4 regions of the Paenibacillus sp. ClWae2A genome follow, and region 1 is predicted to be linked to each of the others. Evidence: riboswitches for the same ligand, from Rfam matches in the RefSeq annotation. Region 1 holds a riboswitch; each other region holds the start of a gene.
What was found. A riboswitch is a leader RNA that binds a small molecule or an ion and turns the genes downstream of it on or off. The one in region 1 is predicted to bind thiamine pyrophosphate.

Region 1 (4,568 bases):
ATCTGCTCTGGAACAAAGCGGTGTCCACTAAACTGAAGGGCGACTCTTCGGGATCAGCCAGTTTCCGCACCTTGTGGGATCAAAGTAACTTGTATATCCTTGTGGATGTTCAGGATGCGAAGGCAGATGGGAATGACAGAGTAGAACTCTTTGTTGATCTCAATAATGGCAAGACCCCCTCATATGAAGCAGATGACCGGCATGTAATCATTAAGCGGTCGGGCAAAGCTGAGGGCGCGGAGCGACGTTCATATCGTGTACGCGAGACAAAAGCCGGATATCAGGTTGAATTGTCCATTCCGTGGGGTAGTATCCAAGTCGTTTCAGAATATGAAGCCGGATTGGATATCCGTGTGACGGATGGCGCTGCAAGTGGGGCACAACCTTATAATCCACTGTACTGGAATGATCGAACACAATCTCAGGAACAAGATACAAGCAAATACGGCGTGATTCAACTCGCCCCTATGCCCAAATCTGCACAAGTTGTGCAAGGGATTGTTCAGATTGATGGGAAGAAAGACGCATTATGGAATAAGGCTGTACCATTTGAAGTAAAAAGGTTGAGTGAGACCGAAGGTGCAGAGGCAGTGGCTCGCGCAATGTGGTCAGGTGAGTATCTATATCTGCTAATCGATGTCACTGATCCAAACATCATCACAGATAGTATCAACCCATGGGATCAGGATTCGGTTGAGATTTTCCTGGACGAGAATCACCAGCGCACACCGTATTTTCAATATGATGATGCCCAGTTCAGAATCAGTGCAGACAATGTGGCAACCTTTGCAGGCAGTGCTTCACCCGGACGCCTTGTAAGTGCTGTGAAGAAAACGAATAAAGGATACCTCGTAGAAGCCAGAATCCAGTTGAATTCACTGACGCCAAAGACTGGAAATGTCCTCGGTTTCGAGCTTCAAATTAACGACAACCAGGGCGGAGGTAAACAGAACGTAGCCAAGTGGAATGATACGACCAATGAGAGCTGGAGAAACACTTCCCAGTACGGAATACTCACTTTTGTCGGAAAGAACAAACTCGGGCATTAAACCATCGGCAGTAATTGTAAGAGTAGAAACCATCATAACAGTGGATAAAACTCAACCATTGTTGTGATGGTTTTCATCATTTACATACGTCACCAAAGGTGATGAGGGGCGATACAATCTGCCTTGACTATATTTAACAGCCCTTGATATACTAAACGAACGTTATTTTTTCTTTTATGCGGATAAGAAAGTAATCAACTACATACAACCGTTTGCGAGGGAGCCTTAACCGGCTGAGAGGGTGTTAAACCGACCTTACCTGATTTGGATCATGCCAACGTAGGGATGCAACGATGAAACGCTGTACTTGGGTAGCTCATGCGTACCCCTTGTTTTAGTGTATTTGTCTGCGAAACATCCTATGGATGTTTCGTTTTTTTGTTTTTAAATACGTACATTATGAATTGGAGGAACACATGTTGACTATTTCAGAGAGACTATATCAGGCAGCACAGCCTGTGTGGAAGGAATGTCTTGAGCATCCCTTTGTTAAAGGAATCGGAGATGGTTCCTTACCGGTCGAACAATTTCGTTATTATTTGCTGCAAGACTACTTGTATCTGTTCGATTATGCCCGCGTATTTGCACTAGGTATCGTCAAGTCGCACGACCCCAAATTGATGCAGTTTTTTAGTAAAAACGTAGATAACATCCTGAATGGTGAAATGAAAATTCATCGTTCTTATATGGAGCGATTAGGAATTACAGAGGATCATGTTTTTCAGGTAAAACCTGCACTGAAAAATGCAGCGTATACTAACTATATGCTCTCTGTTTCCCATGCGGGCGGCATAGCAGAAGTACTTGTATCCATTCTGGCCTGCTCATGGAGCTATGCAGAGATTGGTCAAGTTCTTTCCCTAAAGCCAGGTGCGGCTGATCATCCTTTTTATGGAGAGTGGATCACAGGATATGCTTCCTCTGAATACAACAGCAGCAATCAATCCCTTGTGACGTTAACAGATAAGCTATTAGAAGGCTGTAGCGAGGAAACGTACCAACGGATGGAAGATATTTTCGTGATGTGCAGTCGCTTTGAACTTGATTTTTGGGAGATGTCATGGAGGTTAGAGCCTTAAGTGTACTGTTAGTTCATTCAATTAGAGAGTAGCGTCCATAAACAGGATGTTGCTCTCTTTTTCTATATCCGCTCTGCAAAACAGCTGGATTCCCTTACTTCTGTTAGCGCATTCATTAATACCTATTCAAATTGATTAGATAGTTGAGAGGACATGAATCGTACTTCACAAAGTTTGTTCTTTTGCAACTCACTCTGAATTTCCTTTACGTTTAATTGATAGATCCAGCTCTTTGATTCCCAAACGGATCAGTAACTTGCCTTGAGTTAAAGAACATTAGAAAGTCAGCTTTCAAAAAAATACTTGTATGCACACATAAATATACTTGCATATACACATACTATGTGTTAATTTAATACTTGCATATACACACAATTTCTTAAGGAGTGATTTTATTTGAAAATATATGATTACAATGAATCTTTGGGTCGAAAAGTTGTTACATCTTCTCGATTGATTGCAAATGGCTTGAATAAAAAATTCAAAGAGCTAAATTGTCCTCTCACGTTTGAACAGTGGAGACTGATGAATTGTTTAAATTATCAAGAAGGCATATCACAAAATCATCTGGCAGACATTGTGGATCGGGATTATACTACCGTATCCAGGCTAGTGAACACCCTAATCAAAAGTAATATGATTCGACGTGTCGCTGACGCAAACGACAAACGGACAAACCTTGTATTTCTCACCGAAGAGGGGAGAGGAGTATTGGACAATTTGGCAACTGAACAAGTTCAAGTATTTTTGGATGAGATGGTTCGAGATATTCCGGATCAGGATATTGAAATATTTTCCTCTGTGCTGGATCGAATCATTCATAAACTTGAATCATGATTTGTATGGCACTTGAGCATATTAGATAACAAAACACGGAGGCAGATATACATGGAAGCTACAGCACAGAATACACATGAACAAAAGGGAGCATTGGCAGCAAGCCAGCGCAGTAAACTCATGGTCATTCTTACTTTGGTGCTGGTCATTGCCACGATGAACACAACCATGTTTAATGTGGCCTTGCCAGCGATTGGGGAACAATTCTCGATATCCCCGTCACAATCTGGATGGATCGTTACGAGTTACTTAATTATCTATGCAGTGGGCTCAGTGATTTATGGTAAATTGGCAGATCAGTTTAAACTCAAAAACCTCTTGACGATCGGTATTTTATTCATGACCGTGGGCTCGCTCATCGGGTTTATTGCATTTAATTATCCATTACTAATCATCGCCAGAATCCTGCAAGCTGCGGGGGCATCGATATTACCCGCATGTGCCATGATCATTCCTTCACGTTATTTCTCACCGGAGACCCGTGGTCGTGCACTTGGAATGACATCCGCAGGGTTAACGTTCGGGATTGCCATAGGTCCTATTATTGCAGGTCTCGTAACAACCACATTAACGTGGAACTATTTATTTCTGATTCCACTCCTGATGATTTTCTCTATTCCACTTTTTAGAAAATATCTGGATGATGAAACAGGCGCAAAAAACAAAATCGACTTTGTTGGCGCATTTTTCCTCGTAGCAACGATTGTTTCACTTATGTTGGCTATTTCCAAATCGAATCTGATATTTGGTGCCGCGTTTCTTATTTTCCTTGTGATATTTATCTGGAGAATTAAAACTGCAGCTAACCCGTTCATCATGCCATCCCTGTTCAAAAATAAAGCATATACCCTAACACTCTTAACCTTTGCAATGGGGGCTGGAGCAGGATTCGCATTACCGTATCTTTCGCCATTGATGTTTGTCGATATTAATCATCTATCTCCGTTCGCCAGTGGTCTCTTTATGTTCCCAGGTGCCATTATAGCAGCTGCACTTGCAAAAACGGGTGGCAAGATCGCTGATACGAAAGGTAATGCAACATTGGCTTATATGACAATCGTTTTATATTTAATCTGTTTCGGAGTTCTTTCGTTTGTGGCAGGTGCTTCTCCATATCTCGTTATGGTTGTACTGATCTTTGGGTATTTGGCTCAAACTTATTTCCAGATTGCGATGGCTAATACATTGTCCAATACGCTCTCCAAAGAACAGACAGGAACCGGGATGGGACTGTTCATGCTTGTAAACTTTATCGCAAGCTCGATCTCGGGAACATTTATCGGAAAAGCATTGACTGGAACTCCAGATAACGCGTTAAATCCTTTACGATCCGTTGCGGAGGGCATCAGTTATAGCAACATTTATGTGGTTTTAACCTTGATAATCGTTATTATCGGGATTCTGTATACGGTTGTATTGAAAACAACCGGTAAGCGAATGAAGGCTTAACTGTTAGTTGGGAACGGCCAAAGAGTGGGGAAAGAGGCTCATATGATAATAATTCCTCGTTCAATGGCCCAGAATTAATCTATTTATCCTTATATGTAGATATACAATAATTATGAAAAATGCTCATTCATTAAATCATTTGGATCAGACCGAG
Region 2 (4,568 bases), 330 kb from region 1:
TTGGCTGAGTTTGAGGAGCAACTGGCCCAGACGGGCAATCTGTACGAGGTGTCGATGGAACATTTGCATAAGAAATATGTACCTCATTATACAGACCAGATGGACCATAACAGTTTTACCGGGACATATGAGGTTGTACAGGATGGATATTATTCAGCACAGATTCGAGAGCGACTATTCCCGGCCTCAGGTGTGATACCGGTTGATGATCCTGGCCGAAGATATACGTTGAACACAGGGGATTTTTTCACCGTGACGCTCCAAAATACAAATCGTACACCTTCCATGCTCATTCGTGAATGGTTGAGTGGTACGGCTCAGGCTTCAGCGGTATTTGTAACATACGGAGGTATGGTCCTCAATGAAGATTACTGAGCTATCCATTGTATTCGTGCTGATCTTCTTCCCGCTCTTCTGGATCATCTCACTCCATACCCAAGATGCCGAAGAGGCTAACTATCTTGGACATCGATACAGAACTGCACTTCAAACCGCAGTCATGGATGCAGGCGCAGTGATGCATCAGAATGAGAAACAAAATGATGAAGCAGGCTATGATTCAACCAAGTTTGTTAAAGCCGACAAGGAGCTTGCCTTGTTGACATTCACTCAGACGATGGCTTTGAATATGGGCATTCAGGATGATCCCGCAGCTATTCGAAACATGTTTAATTACATTCCTGCCGTAGTTATTCTGGATTACGATGGCTATTATATGTTTTCCACAGAAACAGATATGACGGGTCACCGTGAAGATTCTTTTAGGCAAGTATGGAGCCCCAAGAAACCTTATACATACTCAGATTCAAATGGGAACAGTATTAACTTTACACTGGACGACTACGTATATGCCTATGACGCAAGCGCAGGGAAATGGATTGAGGGATTTCAAAAAGAACTGGCTTCAAGCACACAGATTCCTTTACTTCAGGATACCAGCGTATTTGAACAAGTTAGACGAAGTCGGATTGTGACTACTGTGCAGGATAATCTGGCTGATGTGATTAACCGCCATAATGAGTTTGCCAGAAAGAACGGTATTTCCTATACATTTACGATGCCCCTGATTGCGCAGGAAGATTGGTACAACTCCATAAATGATACAGGGATTATGGCCTTTATCCAAGGTATAGGTGTGGGTGACCAGAAGATCAACAATTACGCAATTGGTGGAGGCAGACTTGTGAAGAAAACGGCCATCGTAGGTGGGGTAGATCCTTTAACAGGTATCAAATACTACTATCCCTCCACATGTGGTAATAGTTACCGTGCCGAAGAGGTGTTCACAGAAGCAAGACAAGCAGCTGCACAAGGCTATTTCGAATATAAATGTTCTAATCGTTAGGGAATCCTGTATGACAAAATCATGGAAGAGGTTCCTGAACTGTTTACATTACTTTCAGAAAAGACGGGACCTGTGCTAGAATAGGGTTTCGAAACAATAATAAAAGTAATGTCTAATAGATAGGAGCAACCTCATCTTATGAGTTTATTGTCAGTAGAGAACGTGAGTCACAATTTTGGAGATCGCACGTTATTTAAAAATGTATCATTTCGTTTACTTGCCGGAGAGCGTGTAGGACTTGTTGGTGCCAATGGTGTAGGTAAATCCACATTAATGAACATCCTTACCGGTAAATTGCTTAAAGACAGTGGAAAAGTGGAATGGACACCTAAGGTCCGTTATGGATATCTGGATCAGCATACAAAGCTTACGCCAGGCAAAACTATTCGTGATGTGCTTAAGGATGCATTCCTTCCGTTGCTTGAATTGGAAAAAGAAATGATGAATATTACGGACCAGATGGCAGATGCAGACCCAGATAAGCTGGAGCAGTTGCTGGAAGAGATGGGTGATATTCAGGAACAACTGGAACAGGGTGACTTTTATCTGATTGACGTAAAAGTGGAAGAGATGGCCAATGGTCTTGGTTTGTCCGCAATTGGTCTTGATCGAGATGTCGCAGCTCTAAGTGGTGGACAACGTACCAAGGTGCTTCTTGCCAAGCTTCTGCTCGAGAAACCTACAGCTCTTTTGCTGGATGAGCCGACCAACTATCTGGATGTAGAGCACATTGAATGGCTATCACGTTATCTGAAGGACTACCCGCACGCGTTTCTCTTAATCTCTCATGACACGGAATTCATGAATGAAGTCGTAAATGTCATTTATCATTTGGAATTTGCCAAATTAACGAGATATGCAGCAAACTATAACAAGTTTCTTGAGATGGCTGATATGAATAAAGCCCAGCATATTGATGCATACGAGAAGCAGCAAGAGTACATCAAGAAACAGGAAGATTTCATTCAGCGTAACAAGGCGCGGGCTTCAACTTCAGGTCGAGCGAAGAGCCGGGAGAAGCAGCTGGACAAGATTGAACGTATCGATCGTCCAGATGAGGCGGCCAAACCAACGTTCAAATTCAAGGATGCCCGCGCGAGTAGCAAAACGGTCTTTGAGGGTATTGATTTTGAAATTGGATACACGTATCCTTTGCTGCCCAAAATGACGATGACAATTGAACGTGGTGAGAAAATTGCCATCGTAGGTTGTAATGGTGTAGGTAAATCGACACTGCTGAAAACCATCCTGGGAAAAATATCTCCACTCAGTGGAAAGACCTTTTTGGGAGATTATCTCGAAACGGCCTATTTTGAGCAGGAAGTCCGTGCTGGAAATATCACGCCGATTGAGGATGTCTGGAATGAGTTTTCACATTTGACCCAGAATGAGGTCCGGGGTCATCTCGCTCGCTGCGGGTTGAAAAATGAGCACATTACTCGTCCGCTTAACATGCTGAGTGGTGGAGAGCAAGCAAAGGTTCGTTTATGCAAACTCTTGATGCGTGAGAGCAACTGGATTTTATTCGATGAACCGACGAACCATCTGGATGTAACAGCCAAAGCTGAGTTGCAACGTGCCTTGCAAGAATTCAAGGGAACGGTGTTGCTGGTATCTCATGAACCTGATTTCTACGAGGGTTGGGTCACCAAAACATGGAATGTCGAAGAATGGTCTGAGAAAAACTAGATGATTTAAGACAATGTTTAACAGAAATGACGGTGACAAAAAAATCTGTCTATGGTAACATAGGCTACAACTTCATATGAACACTAGGGGGGCCGCACGATGCGGCTGAGATGGAAGAATGCGATTCCGGACCCTTTGCACCTGATCTGGATCATACCAGCGTAGGGAAGTGGCGAGCGCGTTTCAGTGAATGACGTGAGCAAACGGCAACTCGAAAGGATTTCAACCGTCTGCTTAGCGATTTAAACATGCAGTTGCGTGTATAACGTTATGGCTATAAGGTCTATAGCTTTATTACACGAAATGAACTGTATGCATCAGTCAGTCATCTGGTCCTATAATTAATACGCAGCCACTCCCCTACGGGAGTGGCTTTTTTGTGTTTTTCATAGCATTGATGCATGGAAGGAGATGAACGGTACGGCAATTTCTCATGAACATGTACACGGATCATTTGAATTGCATGTTGTATCTACGGGTGCAGGGGATCAAGCATCTTTTGTAAAAGCAGCAAAGGACGTTTGGCCATGGGTGGACTATATTCACATACGAGAGAAACAACTCTCATGGCAAGACAAGATCGGTTGGGCTGAAAGTCTGCGTAGCATTGGCGTTCCATCTTGTCGCATCGTTGTCAATGGTTCAGAACTGCCTTCACAGAATGACATCTATGGCGGTGTACATTGGGGGCAAGATGCGATACGCAACTGTAACCCTACTGTTATAAGCAATGTGCAGCGACTTCGTCTGGGTGTATCTGTTCATTCCATCGATGAGGCAAAAATCGCTGAGGAACGGGGAGCCGATTACCTTTTCTTCGGGCATGTATACTCAACCAACAGTAAGCCTGATCTTGAACCAAGAGGATTACATGCTCTTGCTGAAGTGTGCAGGCGTGTCTCCATTCCTGTCATGGCGATCGGTGGCATCGAACCGGGAAACATTCACGCTATTCGCTCTGCAGGCGTACAGGGAGTCGCTGTGATCTCGAATGTATGGGCGAGCGATTCCCCGGATCGGGCGGTTGCATTATTAAGGCAGGCTATCGTTGCTACAGAAAGTCTGAGCCCCTGAATAAAGGAGATGAGAGGATGAAAGAGATCGTAACGGGTCAGAACAGGAATCATTTCAGTCATCAACTGAAATCTGAAACGGAATCAAGAAGCAAAGCTTTTACTGATAATCCGGATAAGATTCATGCAGAAACGATTATTGTAGGCGGAGGCGTTATTGGTTGTGCCATCGCATATGAGCTTGCTTCCCGTGGACAGGATGTACTGTTGCTGGAGCGTTCGGCGATTGCAGGAGGCACTTCTTGCGCAGCGGCTGGAATGCTGGGGGCAGATAGTGAGGATTTTGCTCATCCTTTGATGGCTAAGCTTGCCAGGCAGAGTAGACAGTTGCTTATCGAGCATCAAGTGTTAATGGCTACCCTCAGCGGGGTAGAGGTTGGCCTGCAACGCCATGGATTCCTAACCCCTTTTCGATCATACAGTGAATTAAGCAGCTATAAGAACAATCGAAATTCTGGTTT
Region 3 (4,568 bases), on a different contig from region 1:
ATATTCCGTGAGCTTGTTGTCCTATGAGTGCAAAAAAAAAGAGCCCCTGAGGGCTCTGAAAAAAATTCGATGATTGAAATTTGATTATTCTCCATTATTCGTGTTCTGCACATCGTCACTGCTTGTCTTCGTTACATGACTCAGGAAAGTTGAAACACGGCGCAGATATTCCTTCGGATGCTCCCGGAAGATCAACTCATGGTGCGCATCCTGGACAATCCATACATCCGAGTACGGATTAGTCTGGTTGGCAGCGAGCTGCTCCGCAATTGGATAAGGCGCCTTCTCGTCCTCTGTACCATGGATGAAGAAAATTGGGAACGGATAATCTTCCTTTTTCACTTCCTGGTATGGAATCTGTTGCAATCCGGTACCATTCAGAACAGGGAACAACAGCTTCATGATCTCCAGTGTAGGCTGACGCGGGAGATCGATCTGGTTATGAATGTTGTGGTACAGTGTATCCGGCTCAAGCAGGAACGTACTGTCCAGAATCATCGCATCCACTTCCTGTGTAATCAGTCCAGTTTGAAGCGCCGTACCGGCACCCATGGAGAAACCCCAGACAACCAGTTCCTGCGCACCGCGCTGCTTGGCGAACTGGATGGCACCCAGCAATTGCTGTGACTCAGCTTTACCACCTGTGGCCACAGCTTTGTTCACCTGTGAGGCGAAGCCATAATCGAACATGACCACGTTGAACCCAAGTTGATGGGCATAGTGTGCCAGGTCATACATGGGTACCCATGTTTCTTCACGATTGGCACCATAGCCGTGACTGAAAATAATCGTTTTGCTTGCAGCATTGTCAGCAGGTATATACCAACCCTGCATCGTCCGGCTGCCATCTGCTGCCGGGAACGTGATGTCTTCGTACTTCATGTTCTTGGCCTGCATCGGATTGGAGAAGACCGGTGCTACAGTAGGATTGGATAATACCCATGCGATATAACCATGCAGTGCAATAAAACAAAACAGTAGAAAAAATACAACGGAGAGCAGCAACGCTACGATAATATGTTTGAACCGAATCAGCCTCGGTGATAGGGAAGAGGGCAGATCGGACACTTTTGTATGCAGCGGGGCTTCGCTCTGGGATGTTGGATACATGAATGCCCCTCCTTTGAAGTTCAGTTGAAGATAACAACGACATGAAAAGAGAATTGCGTCGATTTCAGAGCCTGCTTCAGAGCGATATCTTAATGTAATATATCTTTATCGTATGTTCCAGTATAGTCAAAGTCAATTGATTGAGGCCATTTGTTACGCAATTGTTATATAGTTCTTAAGATATATGGGTAACATTACCTTAGTGTGTAAATTACAGGGGATTAAGTCTTATAAAAAGGAAAAATTTACACGTTGGCCTATTTCGATTTTGGCTCTTTTTGGTTTACAGATGAGACCGTTTCTCATATAATTTATGTAACCAAGTTTCATGTGATGAAACATGAGGAGGGCATTATGCCATGGAAGATCGCAAGTTAACCGTCCGGGCTGTGGAACGGGCGCTGGATATATTATTATGTTTTACCACACGCAGTGATCTGGGACTCACCGAAATTGCCAGCCAGATTGGCCTGCACAAAAGTACAGTGCACCGCTTGATGGCTACGCTGGAGGATCGAGGGTTCGTGATCCGCGATGCAGCAACAGAGAAGTACCGACTTGGCATCCGAATCTGGGAGCTGTCGGCACATATGTCCCGCAGTGATGATCCCGCTATTCTGCTGCTGCCTGCGATGGAGCGACTGAGAGATCGATTGGGAGAGACCGTGAGTCTGTACCTGCGTGATGGCAGTGAACGGATTCGGATTCAGGCTGTGCAAAGTGATCAGGCGATTCGCCGAGTCGCACCAGTGGGTGTTAGACTCCCACTGTCTGTGGGCGCTTCCAGCAAAGTCTTGATGGCGTTTGCCACGGACGAGGATCGTGAAGAACTGATGAACGGGCCGGAATGGCCGGTTTTTATTGATCCGGCAGTGTATTTGGCGCAAATGGGAGACATCCGGGATAACGGATATGCGACGAGTTATGAGGAACGTGAGCCGGGAGCTGCCGCGGTATCTGTACCGATTATGGATCGCAGAGGCAATATTGCAGCTGCCCTCTCGGTCTCAGGGCCTGTTAGTCGACTCTCGCAGGAGACATTGCATGAATACGCACCTGTGTTGAAGGATGCTGCTACGCAGATGGGGCTCATGTTATCCTGATGTTGAGGTAAGGTTGTTCTCCAATGGAATTGGTGATTTGGAATATAAAGGTTGTTTTTATGTTCCGGTTACGCTACTCTGTAATGGACGGCCCAGCGGGGCCAGCTTCATTGAATATGAACGGCGGCTTATGTAAGCCGCAACTTGTTAACGTTACTGGGGGAGTCCGAATTGTCCGGACTGAGACGGAATCGCATGAGATTCCGGACCCTTTGCACCTGATCTGGATCATACCAGCGTAGGGAAGTAATCGGCGATATGACCACAAACACCACATGATGTGACCCTTGTAGGGCTCCGTTAAGGAGCTGCATAAAGGTGCATTATTGGTGATGGACATAAAAGTCGGTTCCTTCGGGGACCGGCTTTTTTATATACAGGGAACGGGCGATATAGCGCGGATTCTATGGGCCTCTTTTTCGATAACCTGCGGAATTGGGCTTGGATGATGAGAGAGAAGTCACCATAGATCCATGATCTGTGGCAGCCTCCGTCTGTTGTTAACTGTACATGAAAAGTGTCTCCCCTGGTCTGATGTAGGATCGCTCTTTCTTCTCTGCATTGCGCATGATTTGGGACAGGTACGTAAGTGAGCTAATGACGAAACCAACCAAACCAAGCGAATGAACATTGAGGAGGAGACAAGCGAACATGAGTACAGGAAATCAAACGGGACAACAAGCGATGGAACAGGAACATAACGATCGGCAGGTGGAAAAAGAAACAGGAGCGGCCGGACGGATTCAGCCCTTTCCGGGCAGCCGCAAAGTCTACATTCAGGGCTCACGGCCGGACATTGCTGTACCGGAGCGTGAGATAGCCCTTCATGACACGAATACTCCCCAAGGGGTGGAGCATAACGAACCGCTGCGTGTCTACGATACGAGCGGCCCCATGACAGATCCCGAATTTCATGCGGATATCCGTGCAGGTCTACCAGCTCTGCGCACCCGTTGGATCACAGAGCGTGGCGATGTAGAAGCTTATCAGGGCCGTACGGTTAAACCGGAGGATAACGGACTGAAGCCCGGAGGGAAGAGAGCCGGCGCCGAAGAGTACCCCGGATTACGTGGCAAACCGCTGCGGGCACAGCCAGGACGCTGTGTGACCCAGATGCACTACGCGAGGCAGGGCGTCATTACGGCAGAGATGGAATTCGCCGCCATTCGTGAAGGCGTGGAACCGGAATTTGTGAGGCAGGAGCTGGCGAGTGGACGTGCCATTCTGCCATCCAACATCAATCACCCGGAGAGTGAGCCGATGTTGATCGGTCGTCATTTTCACGTGAAGATCAATGCCAACATCGGTAACTCTGCCGTATCTTCCTCCATCGAGGAAGAGGTCGAGAAGATGACTTGGGCGGTACGATGGGGATCGGATACCGTTATGGATCTGTCCACAGGCAAAAACATTCATACCACCCGGGAGTGGATCATCCGCAATTCACCTGTGCCGATTGGTACGGTGCCGCTGTATCAGGCGCTGGAGAAGGTGAATGGCGAAGCGGAAGCGCTGACCTGGGAGTTGTACCGTGACACACTCATTGAGCAGGCAGAGCAGGGCGTGGACTACTTTACAATTCATGCAGGTGTACTGCTGCGTTATATCCCCATGACAGCCAAGCGAATGACAGGCATTGTATCTCGGGGTGGTTCCATTATGGCAGCATGGTGTCTGGCGCATCATCAGGAGAATTTTTTGTACACCCATTTTGAAGAAATCTGCGAGATTATGAAAAGGTATGATGTGGCGTTTTCGCTGGGGGATGGACTTCGTCCAGGCAGTATCTACGATGCCAATGACGAAGCTCAGATGGCGGAACTGGCTACGCTTGGGGAACTGACGCAGATCGCGTGGAAGCATGATGTGCAGGTGATGATCGAAGGCCCGGGTCACGTGCCGATGCACAAGATCAAAGAGAATGTGGACTTGCAGATGGAGATATGCCAAGAGGCACCGTTCTATACGTTGGGGCCGCTAACGACCGACATTGCCCCGGGTTACGATCACATCACATCCGCGATTGGTGCGGCCATGATTGGTTGGTTCGGCACGTCCATGCTCTGTTATGTTACGCCAAAAGAACATTTGGGCCTGCCCAACAAGGATGATGTGCGGGAAGGGGTCATCGCCTACAAGATCGCGGCCCACGCTGCCGATCTGGCGAAGGGCCATCCGCGTGCCCAACGCCGGGATGATGCATTGTCCAAGGCACGGTTCGAGTTCCGCTGGCGTGACCAGTTCAACCTTTCGCTGGACCCGGAACGGGCGCTGTCCTACCATGATGAGACGCTGCCGGCAGAAGGGGCCAAAGAAGCTCATTTCTGCTCCATGTGCGGACCTAAGTTCTGTAGC
Region 4 (4,568 bases), on a different contig from region 1:
TTACCCAGATTAATCACACCCTCGCCATCGAGACAGCATGGAACCACCGTTCCATCTACAAGCACAGCTGCCTGATTACGCAATGCATGGCAAAAGCCTTTGCCGTCATCTTCAGGTGCATCCAGACTTGGCCATTGGAACTCATGGTCCTGATTCAGGTATACATTTGGGGCAATTTTGACCCCGCTGCCTGGAACTACTTTTTCCTCAATGCGGAAGTCCAGATTGAACTCACGTTCCAATACTTCAAGGGTCTCCCGATTTCGATTCATCTGAGCATTCGTGAAGTTATCCTGCGTCAGATTCCACAGTCGGAATGAGATGATGACATTGTGTTTAACGGCCTCGTGTACAAAGGACAAAATATGACGCAGATATCCGTCACGATCTGTTGAACCTTCATGCCCATCGAAGCTGTGCAGGGAGAAATTCATCTGCCGCAGCGCCGGTTTGCCAAGCAATTTATGCTGAGTCTTGGGCAACAGTGTACCATTTGTTGTAATGTTCACCTTGAGTCCCTTCTCATGTGCGGAATCAAGCAACAGATCTATTTTGGGATGCAACAAGGGTTCGCCTTTGACATGTAGATAAATATGATTGGTGTGTGGTTTAACTTGTTCCAGTATATTGTTGAAGACTTCAGGGTCAATGAATCCTTTGGCACGCTGCGTCTGTGGACAGAAGCTGCAAGCCAGATTGCAGATACTCGTGATCTCAATATATACTTTTTTGAACGTTTTCAACTCGGGTCCCCATTCTGCCTAGGAGGGAGAACATTCCCACCTGCATTTTGTGATCCGGCCTTTACGGGCCATCCCTATTATATCGAGTTCGGAAGCCAAGGTAAATTGTTCAGTTGTTCGGGTCTGACTCCAAGTTCATCTCAAGAATTCTATCACACTGCCTCTTTACAGTTCATGTTCGAGTGATATATGCTGAACACACAACTGCATATCTTGAACTTTTGCACTAGGGGAGCCTTGCGGCTGAGACGAATATGACTATTCGGACCCTTTGAACCTGATCTGGATCATACCAGCGGAGGGAAGTGGAGCGGCCTTTTAGTAAGCGGAATTTTTTCATGTATATGTGAAGATAAATTGCCGATTTAACTTACAGACCCACTCATTTCTCCGGAAATGGGTGGGTCTTTTTTGTTCCTTTTGCAGAGCATAGGATGCCGTTGTTATTCCAGCAGTCTGAAATTAAGGGGGTGAGGATCAGATGGATAACCATGTAACCATTCACAACGTAAGCTTTGCTTTTTCCAAAAAAAAGGATTCCCCCGTGCTCTCCAATGTGTCGCTTCGGGTTCAACAAGGAGAATTTGTCTCGATTATCGGCTCCAGCGGATCAGGTAAAAGCACGCTCTTCAAGCTGCTCGCAGGCTTGCTTGAGCCAACCGGCGGCACCATCGATATTGCTGATGTACCGCGAGGAGAACGGCTCGGACGAGTCGCCTATATGCCGCAGAAAGACCTGCTGTTATCCTGGCGTACCGTCATGGAGAACTGCATGCTGCCTGCCGAGTTGGCACCAGGCCGACAGGACAAGGACAAGTTACGTGCCAACATCCTAGCTGGATTGGCAAGGTTCGGCCTGTCGGGTTATGAACAGGCCTATCCGGATGAATTGTCCGGCGGCATGCGGCAGCGGGTGGCATTGCTTCGTACCTTGCTTACAGGCGGGCAGCTCATGTTGCTGGATGAACCCTTCGGTGCACTCGATGCCTTAACAAAACGAGAAATGCATCGCTGGTTGTTGGAGCTGTGGGAGGGCTTTGGCCAAACCGTGCTGTTCATTACACATGACATCGAAGAAGCCCTGCTGTTAAGTGACCGTATCATTCTGTTAACTCCAGGAGGGCAAGGTCAGCAATTGCGGGAGATGACGGTTCCTTTATCACGCCCAAGGCATTCGGACATGATCTACGAAACGGCTCTTGTGCAGATGAGACAACAACTGGAGGAACAATTGCATGCAAAGCGATAGAGGTAAGGTCAGCGTCCGGACTTGGCTCTCGAAGTGGTTTTCCCAATATGGTTTGTTTATTGTGCTCGTGCTCTTATTACTGGTGATCTGGGAAGTGATTGTGCGTATGGGATGGGTGCCTTCCTTCATCATTCCTGCACCCACGGCCATCGCAGGCTCACTGATTAAGCATTGTCATCTGCTGTTGACCATCCATCTGCCTGCTACCTTTATGGAGGTTGTTGTTGGTTTTGTCTTGTCCATAGTGACTGGAATTACGCTAGCAACAGGCATGCATATGAACCGATCGATTGAAAAGGCTTTGTATCCCTTCATCGTGATCAGTCAGACCATACCGCTGATTGCCCTGTCTCCTGTATTCATCCTGTGGTTTGGTTATACGCTGTGGAGCAAAGTCGCCGTGGTGTTCCTAATTGCGTTCTTCCCCATTGTGGTCAGTACCTACGATGGACTCCGCCAAGGCGATCCAGAGCAGCGTGAACTGCTGCTCACCATGGGCGCCAGCAAGTGGGATATTTTTTGCAAACTCCAGGTTCCACTGGCGCTTCCCTCTTTTTTCTCGGGGCTAAAGATGTCTGTGGTGTACTGCGTGGTTGGGGCAACGATTGGCGAATGGCTCGGTGGCAGCAAAGGTCTCGGATACTTCAGCCGCCGTATGTCCAGCAACATGAACACGGATGCAATGTTTGCCGCTATTGTGCTGTTATCCCTGCTGGGGATCGTTTTGTTTGTACTGATTGCCTGGCTGGAGAAACGGTTTAGCATACGGCGTCATGGTCATGGAGGCAAAAGAAAAGTTGGATAATACTTAGACAGAAATTAGTTGTAAACAAAACGATGAAATGAGGAACTTCATTTATGAATAACAAAGGTATATACTCCCTGCTTCCCATCATGCTCATTAGCCTTTTGCTGATCGTTAGCGGATGCAGCACCACGAATACTAGCAAAAACACGCCAACAATAGACTCTGCAACGAATGCACAGCAAACAGATCCGTCTGCAACCGAACCAGCATCAGACGCCAAAGATAAACTGTCCATCATGCTCGACTGGTACCCGAATGCAGTTCACTCCTTCATCTATGTTGCTCAGGAAAAAGGATACTTCGCAGACCAAGGTCTGGATGTCGAAATTCAGATGCCTGCGGATACCAATGATTCACTCAAACTTGTTGCTGCCGGTAAAATTGATCTGGCCCTTAGCTACCAGCCCCAAATCTTGCTCGCGCGTGGCGAGAACATTCCTGTACGTTCCATTGCTGCTGTTGTTCGGCACCCGCTTGTGCACCTGTTGACCGAAGCAAATGGCAACGTGAGCTCACCCAAAGATCTTGAAGGAAAAACTGTCGGTTATTCTTCGATTCCGCTGTATGAAGCGATGGTACGTACGATGATTAGCCACGATGGTGGAAACCCAGATAACATGAATCTGGTTGACGTTGGGTTCGATCTGATTCCTTCGCTGGCTTCCGGACAGGCAGATGCGATTATGGGTGGTTTTATTAACCATGAGCAATTGATTTTGGAGAAAGAAGGACATGCCATGAAATCGATTAACCCTGTCGATTATGGTGTGCCTGATTATTATGAATTGGTCCTGACCGCAAGTGAAACTGGTATTGAAGCAAAAAAAGACCAACTTACCCGGTTCGTCAAAGCGATCCAGGAAGGACAGAAATATGTGACTGAGCATCCAGAAGAAGCCTTGAATATTCTGCTCGCTCATGAGAATGAAACGTCTCCGCTTGACCCGGAGATCGAAACCAAAAGCCTGGCTATTCTACTGCCACTCATGAATGAAGAAGGCCAACCGTTTGGTCGGCAGGAAATGGCGTCGTGGGAAAATGTACGTGCATGGCTCGTTAAAAAGGATTTGATTCCTGAAGCGGTGAAAGCCGAGGATGCTTTTATTAATCTGCAAGGAGAGTAAGTAAAGTAGAGCAACCTGAATGAAGGAAAAGTGACTGAACGCAAAGGGAATGAAAGCAAGGGGATTAAAAGCAAAGTTAGCAAAAACGTAGGATCGGATGCATGAAGGTTTGCGAAATGGAATTGGCCTGAAGCAAGCATTGGAGGATCAGAATTTTAACAATCCTAAGTGGCTTGATGTGCAATTGGGTACCTTGATATGCGTTTGGGTGACTTGTTGATATGTATTTGGTATGTACGTCAGCGCATATCTTCAAGCCTACTGGGAGCTGGATCGCGCCTTAACTTGATTAAAACAGAGCATGCAGCGAGTGCTAAAGAATCTGTGGCGTCCTATTCAAGGATTTGGAGCGGTTACAGAAATCTAAGGAATCTGAAACATGTTATATCAGAATAATCAGCTATTTGCAGCGTTTTTGTTAGCGATTCTGGGAAATAACGTGTCTGATGTTCCTTACCATTCAAAAGGAGGATCTGACAGCCAAATAAGACGTCCTGTGTTCTTTAGAAACATCGTGTGACCTTCGCGCCCCGATCATTGGGTATCGTTCAGTCTGGACTTCAAGACACTGGTTGGACGCCAACGTCCATCACCGCATCGCTTGCCTGAGTTTGGAGACATACGCGGGGTTCACTTTCTGTATT

Region 2: another riboswitch for thiamine pyrophosphate. It lies ahead of QVE09_RS04385 (thiamine phosphate synthase); the one in region 1 lies ahead of tenA (thiaminase II).
Region 3: another riboswitch for thiamine pyrophosphate. It lies ahead of thiC (phosphomethylpyrimidine synthase ThiC); the one in region 1 lies ahead of tenA (thiaminase II).
Region 4: another riboswitch for thiamine pyrophosphate. It lies ahead of QVE09_RS19680 (ABC transporter ATP-binding protein); the one in region 1 lies ahead of tenA (thiaminase II).

Annotation. Positions count from the first base shown of each region.
Region 1 covers NZ_JAULSQ010000001.1:727,788-732,355, forward strand. Annotated here, with positions in the region: gene QVE09_RS02890 (endo-1,4-beta-xylanase) at 1-1,049, shown strand, start outside; TPP riboswitch at 1,256-1,353, shown strand; gene tenA (thiaminase II) at 1,466-2,128, shown strand; gene QVE09_RS02900 (MarR family winged helix-turn-helix transcriptional regulator) at 2,525-2,965, shown strand; gene QVE09_RS02905 (MFS transporter) at 3,017-4,414, shown strand.
Region 2 covers NZ_JAULSQ010000001.1:1,059,188-1,063,755, reverse strand. Annotated here, with positions in the region: gene QVE09_RS04400 (hypothetical protein) at 1-375, shown strand, start outside; gene QVE09_RS04395 (hypothetical protein) at 362-1,345, shown strand; gene QVE09_RS04390 (ABC-F family ATP-binding cassette domain-containing protein) at 1,484-3,034, shown strand; TPP riboswitch at 3,110-3,219, shown strand; gene QVE09_RS04385 (thiamine phosphate synthase) at 3,446-4,108, shown strand; gene thiO (glycine oxidase ThiO) at 4,126-4,568, shown strand, end outside.
Region 3 covers NZ_JAULSQ010000017.1:26,359-30,926, forward strand. Annotated here, with positions in the region: gene QVE09_RS28665 (alpha/beta hydrolase) at 85-1,110, opposite strand; gene QVE09_RS28670 (IclR family transcriptional regulator) at 1,470-2,213, shown strand; TPP riboswitch at 2,362-2,475, shown strand; gene thiC (phosphomethylpyrimidine synthase ThiC) at 2,898-4,568, shown strand, end outside.
Region 4 covers NZ_JAULSQ010000006.1:312,134-316,701, forward strand. Annotated here, with positions in the region: gene QVE09_RS19675 (radical SAM/SPASM domain-containing protein) at 1-743, opposite strand, end outside; TPP riboswitch at 962-1,064, shown strand; gene QVE09_RS19680 (ABC transporter ATP-binding protein) at 1,225-1,992, shown strand; gene QVE09_RS19685 (ABC transporter permease) at 1,979-2,797, shown strand; gene QVE09_RS19690 (ABC transporter substrate-binding protein) at 2,851-3,924, shown strand.